One region of the Ensifer sp. 22521 genome, then DNA from elsewhere that is predicted to be linked to it. Evidence: predicted binding sites of a transcription regulator. Region 1 holds the regulator's gene; the other holds the start of a gene.

Region 1 (3,909 bases):
ACAGTCGATTAAACATGACAGCAACAAGGCGAAAATGCGAACTCATCCACAGATCAGCGCCGGATTTCATGCGTTATGGTTTACAGATGGTTACCGGCGGAGCGTGCCCGCGCACTCCAGTCCGGCCATCGAGAAAATCTTTCAGCGACGCATGTTAAATCTTGCAAAGCGACAGGGCTTCGCGCAATAACGCCGTGCCCGGTAAGCAGTTGACTGCGACTTCAGGCAAGGACAGGTGGCCGAGTGGTTTAAGGCTCTGGTCTTGAAAACCAGCGTACGGGAAACCGTACCGTGGGTTCGAATCCCACCCTGTCCGCCATTTTCCCAAGGAATATAGTCCGACGATGGACCGCCATCCCTGGCGGTGCTTCACTTTAATGAGCGTACGTCGGCAGGCGTCAGCGCCGTCTGGTTCGCCTCGGGCAGACGACGACTGGGCCCTCCGCCCTTCACGCAAGCCGCGGGTTAGAGGCTGAACGGATCACGCGCTGAGCGTTTCTCGCTCGGCGCGTTGAACGGATCGGACTTCTTCTCCTTGGATTTGCGGCCCTCGTCGGCGATGATCTCATCCACGGCCCGCTGGCATTTCAGGAGTTCTTCCGCCGCCGGGCCGGTGCCGCGCAAACTGAGGTTTGCGACAACGCGATCGTCAAAGGCGATCGCCAACGTCCTTTTGCGCACGAACCCCGTCAGGAATTCCGCATCGGTGACGTTCACGAAGAGGAACTTGCCGCTCTCGTCGCCGGCGGCGGTCGCCGCCGCACTCCAGGGATCGCTCTTGTCGAAGCGGAACGTCAGGTCATAGTCCTTGCCGACCTCGAGCGACTTCCAGTCGTCGCTGGCGAAACTCATGTAGAGCGGCGATTCGGAGCCCTTGGGATAGAACCCCAGGCGCAGCCTGATTCCGCCTTCGAACATCGACGTGATGAAACACGAGCCTTCCATCGACGTGTCGGAAGCAACGGTCCAGCGCCGACTTCCTTCCATTTGATGATCTCGGAGTCCTCAGCCACGGCCGGTCCCGTGGCCATCAGACAGCTCACCAATCCGAACAGCAATCTACGCATGCAAATCCCCCGTTTGCCCGCATTTTGATAGGTCGCCGCGTGACTGTCGAGGGTGGGTAACCCGCACCCATGCAAAATCTTAGGAATATTCACCTCCCAGCGGAACGACGCTCACGCCAAGATCACATGGCAAAGGGATCTTTCGACGACTTGGTCTGGCCGCCGCCAGCAAAGGGGTCATTGTTTGGCGCATTCCCGCCAGCGCCCGCAAACGGATCGGCGGCCGCCCCCTGCCCGCCGTTTGGCATCAACGCAATCACCGCCTCCTGGCATTTGAACATCTCGCTGACGGCCTTCATCGAATCGCGCAGGCTGAGGCTCGCCACCACGCGCCCTTCGAACGCCAGCGCCAGCGTGTTCTTGCGCACGAATTCGGTGAAGAAGTCGGTGTTGGAGAAGTTGACGACCAGAGCCTTCGAGCCTGTGAGGTCCACGCCGAACGCGACAGCCGGCCACTGGCGGCCACGGTCGAGCTGCAAGGCGACGTCATACTCCCTCTGCGGCTCGATCGATTTCCAGTTGGCATTGCCGATCGAAAGAAACGCCAGGTTCGCCGATCCTCTCGGATAAAAGCCGATTCGAAGGATCATTCCGCCGTCGTAGCTCGTCGCCGCATAGCACGAGCCGCCCAAGGACGGATCGGAGCCCACCGTCCAGGCATTGATCTCCTTCCAGATATTCGAACGCCCTTCTTCAGCAGCGGCCGCTCCCGCCGCCACCAACAGACAGAGAACCGCCAACGACAATCTACGCATGCAACCACCCCATTTTTCCCGCAACCTGTCGAGACGTGCGGCATCTTCACAACACGGATTTGTGCACGCCGGCAGCGAGGCCGCGACTTGGCGCAACCCAAGCGATTGCAGCGCGGACGGCGCGCCAGGCTGAGGCGGCTTCGCCGCTGCGTGCCCCTGGCGCAAAACGGCCACAGCCTGCACTCAAAGAGCTGTTGAACACATGACAGTGATCGCCAAGCTTGCTGGACTTCGGAACGAAAGCGCGGTTCACATCGTTAACCGCCCCGTAGTCCCACCCTTGCATCAAAGTGGACGATCACCGTGCTTGCCGCCCTGCTTCTCGCTTCGATAGTCGCGTCGCCTAATATGCCTGACGTCAAGCTCAGCGCCGCCACGGTGGACGAACTTCAGACCGATTTCGAGAGCGCCGTGCCGTGCCATCAGATCGATGGACGCAAGGTGTGGAAGGGTGCGATCGCGTTCTACATCCAGTCGTTCGTCTATGATGGCGACAGGCCGGTCGCGACCGATGCGGCGGATGCCGTACTTCCAGAAGACAACAGCGCCGAGACGGTGAAGGAATTCGAAGACGCCTGCGCCGCCACGCAGCCGGCCTAGCCTCTTTGCACAAAAACGCTCGCGATTCGTTCGAATCGCCGTGCCGTCGCGCAACGCGCTGCCCCACGGCCCTCCGTTTGGGCACGATCATCGCCCAAACCCGCTCTGCTCCCGTAAAAGTGACCAATCGACACGCACAGACGCGCCAATTGTCTGAATTCACGGAATTTTAGGCACTTGCGGAACACATATGGAACAGATAGTGTCTGTTCTTGATTTGTTTCACGCCTCTGGGAGCGACGTGCCATGCTGACCCGCAAGCAACAGGAATTGCTTCTCTTCATTCACGAACGCATGAAGGAGTCAGGCGTCCCACCATCATTCGATGAAATGAAGGATGCGCTCGACCTGGCGTCGAAGTCCGGCATTCACCGTCTGATCACGGCACTCGAAGAACGCGGGTTCATTCGCCGTCTGCCGAACCGAGCCCGCGCGCTCGAGGTCATCAAGCTTCCGGAAGCCTACGCGTCAAGCCAGCAGCAGCCCCGCCGCGGCTTCTCGCCCAGCGTGATCGAGGGCAGCCTCGGCAAGGCGCCAGCGGCCGCTCCTGCCGCACCGCCAAAGCCCACGCCCGTGGCCGACAACACATCGGTTTCCGTCCCGGTCATGGGCCGCATCGCTGCCGGTGTGCCGATCTCGGCGATCCAGAACAACACGCACGACATTACCATACCGCTCGACATGATCGGCAACGGCGAACACTACGCTCTCGAAGTCAAGGGCGACTCGATGATCGAAGCCGGCATCTTTGACGGCGACACGGTGATCATCCGCAATGGCAATACGGCCAATCCCGGCGATATCATCGTGGCGCTCGTGGATGATGAGGAAGCGACGCTGAAGCGCTTCCGGCGCAAGGGCGCATCGATCGCGCTCGAAGCCGCGAACCCTGCCTACGAAACAAGGATTTTTGGGCCCGATCGGGTGAAGATCCAGGGCAAGCTCGTCGGGCTGATCCGCCGCTACCACTGATTCCGAGGGAAACCTGGCATCCGACCGAGCCTCGCCACCGCTTGCGGCTGCGAGGCTCTGTTTATTGAAGGCGACCTGAAGGCACGCCTCTTACTCGTGGATGGTGTACTCGCCGAGCTCGCAGAGGTCCTGCATGTCTTCGGTCGTATCGAGGCCGGAGCCTTCTTCGAACTCGAAGCGCATGTCGTACTTGCAGACCTCCCGGCCGTCGGCGATGGTGATCTCCATGTCTTCCCCTGGGTTCAGCACCTGCCGGCCGAAAACATCGTCTTCCCACTCATTGACGCCCACAGGCGACGTATAGAAGTTCGTCAGCACTGCGTTGGTGTTGTTCTTCAGCTTGAAAACCAGATCCTCTGCCTGCGCCTCAAATGTGGTCGCAGCGAAGAGGGCCAAGGCCGTCAGGACAAGTTTCGTCTTCATATATGCGATTGCCTCCGTTTTGATGATGACGGACGCTACCGATGCGGCTGATGTCAGCGGAGTCATCGTTCCCCCTCTACCGATTTCACCGA
Region 2 (3,909 bases), 160 kb from region 1:
TCGTACTGCATGAAGACGAGGTTCCAGATCTCGATGAAACGGTCACCGTCCTCGTCGGCCGAACCGGGCGGTCCACCCCAGATATGGTCGCCATGGTCGTAGAAGATTTCCGAGCATGGGCCGCAGGGCCCGGTATCGCCCATGGCCCAGAAGTTGTCGCTCGTCGGAATGCGGATGATGCGGTCGTCGGAGAAGCCGGCGATCTTCTTCCAGAGATCGAAGGCTTCGTCGTCGGTGTGGTAGACCGTGACCAGCAGGCGCTTGGCGTCGAGGCCGTATTCCCTAGTGATCAGGTTCCAGGCAAGCTCGATGGCGTTCTCCTTGAAGTAATCGCCAAAGGAGAAGTTGCCGAGCATTTCGAAGAAGGTGTGATGGCGCGCGGTGTAGCCGACATTGTCGAGGTCGTTGTGCTTGCCGCCGGCGCGCACGCATTTCTGCGCGGTCACGGCCGTCGAATAGGGACGCTGTTCCAGGCCGGTGAAGACGTTCTTGAACTGCACCATGCCGGCATTGGTGAACATCAATGTCGGGTCGTTGCGCGGCACCAACGGGCTCGACGACACGACCTCATGACCGTTCCTGCGGAAATAGTCGAGAAAGGTCGACCGGATTTCATTCACGCCGCTCATCTTGCGTCCTATTCTAAAGCACCGATTCCGGCCCGGATCCGGCATCTGCCGCGCCACTAAGCCATTGTCCTTAAACCCCGTGGCCATCCATGATGGCCACGCCCTCCAACGCCCTCGGTCGCCGGAACCAAAGGCTTTTATCGTTCACGTATCATACTGTCCAGACGGCAGCAAAAAACCGGCCGTCATAGGACGACCGGTTCTCCGGAAGCTTCAGTTCCTGGTGTTTCACGCCTCGGCGGCGTCGTCGCTGCCGTCGTCGGGTTCCGGGCCGCCGTTTTCGAGGAACCGGTCGGCGATCAGGCCGGCGTTCTGGCGCAGCGCCGTCTCGATCTCACGCGCCAGGTCCGGGTTGTCGCGCAGGAACGTCTTGGCGTTCTCGCGGCCCTGGCCGAGGCGCTGGCTGTTATAGGAGAACCAGGCACCGGATTTCTCGACGATGCCGGCCTTGACGCCGAGATCGACGAGTTCGCCGGTCTTGGAAACGCCTTCGCCATACATGATGTCGAACTCGACCTGCTTGAAGGGCGGCGCCATCTTGTTCTTGACGACCTTGACACGGGTCTGGTTGCCGACGACCTCTTCGCGCTCCTTGACCGAACCGATGCGGCGGATGTCGAGGCGGACCGAGGCGTAGAACTTCAGCGCGTTGCCGCCGGTGGTGGTTTCCGGCGAACCGAACATGACGCCGATCTTCATGCGGATCTGGTTGATGAAGATGACCATGCAGTTCGACTTGGAGATCGACGCGGTCAGCTTGCGCAGCGCCTGGCTCATCAGGCGTGCCTGCATGCCCGGCAGGCTGTCGCCCATTTCGCCTTCGATTTCGGCGCGCGGCACAAGCGCTGCGACGGAGTCGACGACGAGAACGTCGATCGCACCGGAGCGCACCAGCGTGTCGGTGATCTCAAGCGCCTGCTCGCCGGTGTCCGGCTGCGAGATCAGGAGGTTTTCGAGATCGACACCGAGCTTGCGCGCATAGATCGGATCGAGCGCGTGTTCGGCGTCGACGAAGGCGCAGATGCCGCCCTTCTTCTGTGCTTCGGCGATCGTCTGCAGCGCCAGCGTCGTCTTACCCGAGCTTTCCGGGCCGTAAATTTCAACGATGCGGCCCTTCGGCAGGCCGCCGATGCCGAGCGCGATGTCGAGGCTGAGAGAACCCGTCGAGACGGTTTCGATCTCGATGATGCTGTCCTTCCCACCGAGCTTCATGATCGATCCCTTGCCGAACGACCGTTCGATCTGGGAAAGTGCCGCTTCAAGTGCCTTGCTTTTATCCACCGATTTGTCCTCTACGAGCCGCAAAGAGTTTTGTGCCATTTGGTCCACCTTTAGGTTATTGAAGCTACCGAGGCAATGAAGCCGCCGCAGGAGTTTTTGTACATGTTTTGTTCCGTATTTGCAAGAGCAGGACAATATATTGAAAAACAATGATTATCTTGGTTTCGTTCTTTTCATGTTCACGGGATTGAAACCATAGGTTCTCAAATGCGCGCAGTACGTCTTCAAACCTGCCCCTCAGGGCTTGGCCGATTCGCCTGAGACGAAGAGATCGGGCGCATGGGTCCTTGGAATTTGGACCTCGGCCATTGCAGAAAGCCAACAGATATTTCGGCCGATGGGCCAAGCAGAGGAACATTCATGACGGAAGCTGAAATCGCCGTCTTCGGCGGAGCGCATATCGACAGGCGCGGCCGCATATCGGGGACGACCGCACCGGGTTCCAGCAATCCCGGCACCTGGTTCGAAGAGGCTGGCGGTGGCGGCTTCAACGCGGCCCGCAACCTTGCGCGCCTTGGCCATGGCGTGCGCATGATCAGCACTCGCGGCGGCGATGCCGCCGGCGAGATGGTGACGGCGGCGGCGGCCGCAGCAGGGGTCATCGACAGCCCCCTCACTTTTCTCGATCGCCAGACGCCGAGCTACACCGCGATCCTCGAAAACGACGGCAATCTGGTGATCGCGCTCGCCGACATGGAACTCTACCGGCTGTTCTCGCCGCGACAATTGCAACGCCGGGCGCTCCGCGATGTCGTCGCCACGAGCAGGCTCGTGCTGACGGACGCCAACCTGCCGGAGGAAACGATCGCCGCGCTGGTCCAGTCGGCCGCGGGCAACGGGCGCCTCGTCGCCGGCATTGCCGTTTCGCCCGCCAAGGTCATCCGCTACCGGCCGTGCCTCCAGCATCTCTCCTTCCTGTTCATGAATGAATCCGAGGCACGGGCGCTGACCGGCAAGGACGCGGCCGAGGCGGAAGCATGGCCGGCGCTTTTGAGAAGCGCGGGCCTCAATGGCGGCGTGGTCACACGCGGCGGCCGCGCGGTCGTCGCCTTCGATGGCGACAGCATCTGCGTTGCCGTTCCGCCGGCGCTCCCGGCACTGGCCGACGTCACCGGCGCCGGTGATGCGCTTGCCTCCGGCTTCCTCTCCGCGCGCCTCGCCGGCTGCAATCTGACCGAGTGCCTGCGGCACGGCATCGCAGCCGCCGGAATCACATTGCGCTCTCCCTTGGCCGCATCCGAAGAGATGTCCGCGGCCAATCTCGAACAGGCGCTGGCTCTTGTGCCCACGCCCCAAATGCTGTCATGACAATTGCCAGCAGAACTCCCAAGGAAAGACCATGACCAAACCCGCTTCTCCCTCCCTGCCGATGGCATATTCCGACGAGGTCGCAGCCGCCAAGGCGCGTGGCGCGCCGATCGTGGCGCTGGAATCGACCATCATCACCCATGGCATGCCCTATCCCGGCAATCTGAACATGGCCCGCAGCGTCGAAGCGATCATCCGCGAACAGGGTGCCGTGCCGGCAACGATCGCCGTCATCCATGGCGTGCTGCATATCGGCCTTGATGACGCCAAGCTCGAGGAGTTGGCGAAGACGGAAGGTGCGATGAAGGTCTCGCGCGCCGACCTCGCGTTCGCGATCGCCGAGCGCCGCACGGGCGCAACGACCGTTGCCGCGACGATGATTGCCGCTGCCCGCGCCGGCATTCGCGTCTTTGCGACCGGCGGCATCGGTGGCGTGCACCGCGGCGCCGAACTCAGCTTCGACGTCTCCGCCGACCTCGACGAACTTGCCCGCACCGGCGTCATCGTCGTCTGCGCCGGCGCCAAGGCGATCCTCGACATTCCGAAGACGCTCGAAGTGCTCGAAACCCGCGGTGTCCCTGTCGTCACCTACGACAGCGAAGTCTTCCCGGCCTTCTGGTCGCGCGACAGCGGCCTCAAGAGCCCGCTGATGCTGAACAGCCCGGCGGCGATCGCCAACTTCCAGAACATG

Evidence for each region. Region 1 encodes LexA, which represses DNA repair genes until DNA is damaged. Its sites were predicted from a motif close to TGTTCNNNNTGTGTTCNG; they were not measured.
Region 2: recA (recombinase RecA) is a predicted target of LexA. The motif match lies at 2,008-2,025, and genes of this name have one in related genera.

The regions. Positions count from the first base shown of each region.
Region 1 covers NZ_JBQENM010000009.1:41,514-45,422, reverse strand. Annotated here, with positions in the region: tRNA gene ACTJKE_RS15310 (tRNA-Ser) at 230-319, shown strand; gene ACTJKE_RS15305 (hypothetical protein) at 466-987, opposite strand; gene ACTJKE_RS15300 (hypothetical protein) at 1,190-2,005, opposite strand; gene ACTJKE_RS15295 (hypothetical protein) at 2,126-2,422, shown strand; gene lexA (transcriptional repressor LexA) at 2,669-3,394, shown strand; gene ACTJKE_RS15285 (hypothetical protein) at 3,485-3,817, opposite strand.
Region 2 covers NZ_JBQENM010000009.1:197,885-201,793, forward strand. Annotated here, with positions in the region: gene alaS (alanine--tRNA ligase) at 1-629, opposite strand, end outside; gene recA (recombinase RecA) at 858-1,949, opposite strand; gene ACTJKE_RS16005 (carbohydrate kinase family protein) at 2,271-3,218, shown strand; gene ACTJKE_RS16010 (pseudouridine-5'-phosphate glycosidase) at 3,250-3,909, shown strand, end outside.